DNA from 2 places in the Ralstonia insidiosa genome. Region 1 is predicted to be linked to the other one. Evidence: predicted binding sites of a transcription regulator. Region 1 holds the regulator's gene; the other holds the start of a gene.
The links. Region 1 encodes FNR, which switches genes on or off when oxygen is low (the NO sensors DNR and NnrR bind a similar motif). Its sites were predicted from a motif close to TTGATNNNNATCAA; they were not measured.
Positions count from the first base shown of each region.

Region 2: a site for FNR is predicted at 1,564-1,577, ahead of F7R11_RS07200 (oxygen-binding di-iron domain-containing protein). Genes of this name have one in related genera too.

Region 1 is NZ_VZPV01000001.1:2,508,327-2,511,402, forward strand. It holds gene F7R11_RS11915 (sulfite exporter TauE/SafE family protein) at 1-744, opposite strand; gene fnr (fumarate/nitrate reduction transcriptional regulator Fnr) at 923-1,651, shown strand; gene F7R11_RS11925 (hypothetical protein) at 1,677-1,931, opposite strand; gene F7R11_RS11930 (FixH family protein) at 1,928-2,155, opposite strand; gene ccoG (cytochrome c oxidase accessory protein CcoG) at 2,182-3,076, opposite strand, start outside.
Region 2 is NZ_VZPV01000001.1:1,501,983-1,505,058, reverse strand. It holds gene F7R11_RS07205 (DEAD/DEAH box helicase) at 1-1,384, opposite strand, end outside; gene F7R11_RS07200 (oxygen-binding di-iron domain-containing protein) at 1,637-2,452, shown strand; gene F7R11_RS07195 (TetR/AcrR family transcriptional regulator) at 2,436-3,076, opposite strand, start outside.

The DNA of each region.
Region 1 (3,076 bases):
CTACAGCACCAGGCAGAAGCCATGTGCATTGAGCATCTCCGGCAGCCACGCGGCGCACACCAGCCCCCAAACGCCAAAGCCAGTGATAGCAGCGCCCGCCGCGCCGCGCGCCCATTTCCGGCGAGACAACCCTCGCAACCAGCCGGCCAGACCAGACATCATCAGCAGATTCGGCAGCGTGCCCGCGCCAAACGCCAGCATCACAACCGCCCCCGACGATGCGTTGCCCGCCAACAACGCAACAGCCAATGCCCCATAAACCATTCCGCACGGCACAAGCCCCCATGCCAAGCCCGTGACATAGCGCCGCACCAATGGTGGGCTGCGATGCAGGTTTCCACCCAACCGCGCCCCCATTTTCGACAGGGCGCCGGCAAAATAACCAAGCACGCGTTCCAGCCAAGGACTGCGCCATGTATCGCCCGTAGTTCGCACGATCAGCAACAAACCGTAAGCCAGCAGCAACGCACTGGCAAATGCAAACAATCCGCGTTGAATTGGCAGCCACTGCTGGCGCCAAACCGTGGCACCGAGCGCACCCATGATGGCCCCCAACACCGCGTACATGCTGATGCGCCCGGCATGCATGACCGTTTGCTCGAACGCCAGCCTGCGACGCGAAACGATGCGCACCGGCACCTGCCCGCGTTCAGCGGCCAACGCGATGCCGCTGCACATTGCCAGGCAATGCACACCACCGAGCAATGCGATCAGAAAAACGCTCACGAGCGCAGCAACATTCATCTTTTTGACGCTCTTTTGATATGGGCCAAAGTTAGTGTTTTGCTGACGGGAATTCCGTGCATTTCGCGCAATTCACGTTATCGGAACAATCCGATATCAGTATGGCCGCCGCTATAATAGGCCGCGGTTGCATCACAAGAATTTCTCATTTCACTTACTCGAAATTCACTCGCCCCCTGTGCTCACACGAATCGCACTCACCGACCAAGCCTCCCGTTGCTCCACCTGCGTACTCGGCCAGATCTGTCTGCCGGTAGGCATGAATTCGGAAGACGTGCGCAAGATGGATGAGTTGGTTGCCGAGCGCATCCGCATCAAGAAAGGCCAGACGCTCTACGCCCTCGGTGAACCGCTCGAAGCCGTGTACGGCATCCGCTTCGGCACGCTCAAGACGCACCTGACGCTGGAAGACGGCCGCCACCAGATCACTGGGTTTCACTTGCCCGGCGAGATCGTCGGGCTCGATGGCATTGGCGACATGTGCCACGTGTCGGATGCCACCGCGCTGGAAGATACCGAAGTCTGCGTGGTGCGTTACGACCAACTGCAACAGCTCTCGCGCCGGCTGCCCTCTCTGCAGCACCAGTTCTTGCGCATCATGAGCAAGGAGATCTCGCAGGATCACCAGATGCTGCTGACGCTCGGCTCGATGCGCGCAGAAGAACGCCTTGCTGCTTTCCTGCTCAACCTGTCCAAGCGCTCAGCCCAGCGTGGGTATTCGTCGACCGAGTTCGTGCTGCGCATGAGCCGCGAAGAACTGGGCAGCTATCTGGGCCTGAAGCTCGAAACCGTGAGCCGCCTGTTCTCTCGTTTTGCTGAGGCCGGCCTGATCCAGATCCGCCAGCGCCACGTCAAGCTGATCGACATGGCAGGCCTGCGCCAGGTGATGAGCGGCCAAGCCAACTAAACCGCTCACCCTCCAAGACATCCGCTCACACGAGCGGATGCTCATGCGCCTCCAGCTTACCGATGCCCGGCGACACATACAGCGTGAGCGCGCTCGACAATCCGCACAGCAACCAGAACACGAAGAACGACACCGTGTAGACCGCCTCGGCCGACACGGCAATCTGCTCGCCGAAGAAGCGCAGATCCGCCGGGTCCACCACCGCAAACACGACCAGCTCGGCCAGCGCCGCGCATAGAAACGCGGGCCAGAGAATCCACATCAGCAGGCGGCGTTTCATTGGACCTCCCCGTGGGCGGCATGGGCCGGCACGGAGACGGGCTTCTCGACGACCAGGCCGCGCCGCACGACGTTGTCATGAATGACGGGATCCGGATGCGACACGGCCAACCAGATGGTGACGCCGCACCCGATCATGGCGACGAAGGGGCCGGCCATCAGCAGCCACGGCCAGGGCTCGCGCCACCATGGCCTGGCCGGAGCGGAAGATTGCATTGCCTGCATCTGTGTCTCCTGTTCTAAAAACCGCATCAGCGCGGCACGATGAAACTCGATGGCTCGCGCAGCACAAGGCTGTCGCTACCGCTGTCTGCCTGGATCACGAAGCGGATCTTGTGCGAGCCGGCTCCCACGTCGTCTGCCGGACGACGCACGCGGATCGGCAACAATCGGTTGGCTGCGGGTGCCAGTTCAAGCGTGGTCGATTCACCGCGACCACCCTGCACGTCCAGTTGCGGCAGTCCTTCCGCCGTGATGGTCACGCGCATGGGTTGCTCGGAAGCATTCATCAGTTGCAGGCGATAGACGTTCTCGATCTTGCCGCCGTCCACCTCGCGCGCCAGTGCACCGCGATCGCGAATCACATCCACCTTGAGCGGCTGGCGCATCGTCAGCGCAACGATGAAACCCGTGATGAGCACCAGCATGATGCTGGCATAGATCAGCACGCGCGGACGCAGCAGATGGCGCCGCGCCTCTTTCGGGGTGAGCCGGTCGTGCATCGCACGCTCGGACGTGTAGCGGATCAGGCCGCGCGAGTAGCGCATCTTGTCCATCACCTGATCGCAGGCATCAATGCAGGCTCCACAGCCGATGCACTCGTACTGCAAGCCCTGGCGGATGTCGATGCCGGTCGGGCACACCTGCACGCAGATGCTGCAGTCCACGCACGAACCGAGCCCCTGCGCCGCGAAGTCTGCACTGCGCGAACGGCTGCCGCGCGGCTCACCGCGTTGCGTGTCGTAGGTCACGACGTAGGTGTCTGGGTCGACCATCACGCTCTGGAAGCGAGCGTACGGGCACATGTAGAGGCACACCTGCTCGCGCAGGAAGCCCGCATTGCCCCAGGTGGCGAATGCGTAGAACAGCATCCAGAAGGTTTGCCACGGGCCGAGCGACAGCGTCCACGTCTCCATGCCGAGCTCA
Region 2 (3,076 bases), 1.0 Mb from region 1:
ATTCAGCAGGCACCGCCGATTCGTACGGACGATTGAAAAACGGATCGTCCGACGGGCGGAACGCCGGACGCACGATGGTGTGATCCAGCACACGGGCGCCATTGCGCTCTTCGCGCTCGCGGGCACGGCGGACTTCACCACGGGCACGCTTTTCATCGCGCTCGCGGCGTTCGCGGTCACGGGCCTGTTCGCCGGTCGGGTCGAAGTCAGTCAGTTGCTCGCGCGGCAGGTTGCGCTTGATCAGCTTTTCGATGTCGGCCAGGAAACGCTCGTCGCCCGGCGCGAACAGCGACAGCGCATCGCCCGAGGCACCAGCGCGGCCCGTACGGCCGATGCGGTGCACGTAGTCTTCTGCGTTGAACGGCAGATCAAAGTTGATCACGCATGGCATCTGCGAGATGTCGAGCCCGCGCGCGGCCACGTCGGTCGCGACCAGCACGTCAACGGTGCCCTGCTTGAAGGCTTCGAGCGTCTGCATCCGCTCGGTCTGCGTCTTGTCGCCATGGATGGCGTTGGCGTTGATGCCTTCGCGCTCCAGCGCGCGCGCCAGACGCGAGCAACCGATCTTGCTATTGGAGAACACGATGCACTGGCGCGGCAGGCCCTGCTCCGCACGCTGCTTCAACAGGTGCACGAGCGCGGCCTGCTTGTGGTTGTCCGGTACGGTGTAGATGACCTGGCGGACGTTCTCGGCCGTGGCGTTGCTGCGTGCCACTTCAATGGTTTGCGGATGGCGCAGGTAGCTGGCAGCCAGCTTCTTGATCTCGGGCGAGAACGTGGCCGAGAACAGCAGCGTCTGGCGATGCGCCGGCAGCAGGTTGATGATGCGCTGCAGGTCGGGCAGGAAGCCCATGTCGAGCATGCGGTCCGCTTCGTCCAGCACCAGCATGCGCACCTGCGACAGGTTCACGCTGCGCTGCTGCACGTGGTCGAGCAGGCGGCCCGGCGTGGCGACAAGAATTTCCACGCCGCGGCGCAGTTGCTCGGTCTGCGGGTTCATGTCGACACCACCGAACACGACTGCGCTACGCAGCGCCGTGTACTTCGCGTACTTGGCGACGTTGTCGTACACCTGGTCAGCCAGCTCGCGCGTGGGCGTGAGAATCAGTGCCCGCACAGGGTGACGTGCCGGCGACGCACTCGTATTGGCGTCGGGCAACAGGTTGTGGATGATCGGCAGCGAGAAGCCGGCGGTCTTGCCGGTGCCCGTTTGCGCGGCGCCCATGACGTCGCGGCCGGCAGTGACCACCGGAATGGCGGCGGCCTGGATGGGAGTGGGCTTGGTGTAGCCGCTTTCGGTCAGCGCGCGGAGGACGTCCGGATGCAGGCCGAAGCTGTCGAATGTCACCGATTCGGTGGCCGGTGCTTCAGACGCTTCAGACATCGTTGCAGTATTCATAGGGGAGATGCGGCATGCCGAGGGGCATGGCAGGCGCGACAGACCCAAGCGGAAAACCCGCAAGCGGCTCGCGCAAAGCGTTAAAAATCAAAAGTTTATCACGTGAGGGTCGGCACAGGCCGGATGAACAGCATGCCGGCGCCCGCGCGGGCACCACATCTGCCTTGACACGGATCAATAGGCCCAGGCCTACGCTGCGCGACCATCGGGCATCCCAACCTGCGCCCCTCTCCCTCCATGGTGACCACGCTTTATGAAACGCCCGGGCATGTCTGCCTGATGTTTTCCGACCTGGTGGATGATCACGATGACCTGCCAGTGCAGACCAACCAGTTCCTCATCGTCGATCACGGCCACGGCGCACTGATCGACCCGGGTGGCCAGATGACGTACAACGCGCTCTATCTGGCGATGAACAGCTACTTTCCGCCCAAGCAGCTCGATTACGTGCTCGCTTCGCACGCAGACCCGGATATCGTCGCCTCCGCCGGACGCTGGCTCACGAGCTCCAGTTGCGACATCTTGATCTCGCGCGTGTGGGAGCGCTTTCTGCCGCACTTCTGCAACGTAGGCAAGACCGAAGGCCGCATCGTGCCGATTCCGGACACGGGCATGGCGATTCCGCTGGGGCAATCGCATCTGCTGGCAGTGCCGGCGCATTTCCTGCACTCGGAGGGCAACTTCCAGTTCTACGATCCGGAATCGCGGATTCTCTTTTCGGGCGACCTGGGCGCATCGATGGTGCACGCCAACGTGGCGGCCAAGCCGGTGGAGGACTTTGACGCGCACCTGCCACTGATGGCGCCCTTCCACCGCCGCTACATGAGCGGCAACCGAGTCTGCCGGCTGTGGGCGCAGATGGTGCGCGGGCTGGACATCGAATGGATCGTGCCGCAGCACGGTCAAGCCTTCCGCGGGAAGGCCATGGTCAACCGATTCATCGATTGGGTGGAAACGCTCGATTGCGGCATCGACCTGATGACGCCAGAGATCTTCCGCCTGCCCGCCATGCCGAAAACACCGGCGGGCGCAACGCTCAAGACGCGGGCGTAGTTGCCGGGCTGGGGGCAGCCGGCAGGATGATCTTCATCATGGCGCTCGACAGCTCGTGCGCCAGCACATGGGCGTCGATACGCGATGGGTCGTGCCATGTGTACATGAAACCCATCACGCCGCCCATCGAGTGCGCCGCGACGCGCGCATCGCCAAAGTCGAACACGCCGGCACGCTTGCCTTCATCCAGCAGCGCATACAGATCGCGGTAGTAGCCACGCGACATGCCGTGCAGCCACTCCACGGTTTCGGGGCGCAGATATTGGCGGTCGCGGTACGTGAGTGCGGCAGCGTAGTGGCAGTCGATGCAGCGGCGCGCCATCTCAAGCAAGCAGGCTTGCAGGCGCTCCCGCACCGGCAGCGCCGGGTCGGCCGTCTCGCGGATGGCCGACAGGCAGATCTGCGCGGCCTCGCGGCAGAGGATGTCGAAGATCTCGTACTTGTCGGTGAAGTAGTAGTACACCGCAGGCTTGGTCACACCCAATGCGGAGCACAGGTCACTCATCGTCATGCCGGCATAGCCCTTGGTGAAGAAGAGCTGGGCGGCAGTGTCGAGAATCTGCCGGCGGCGCGCCTCCTGGCGCTCGGCGATATGCGGGCGCGTGACAGGCGCAGGGGGCGCAG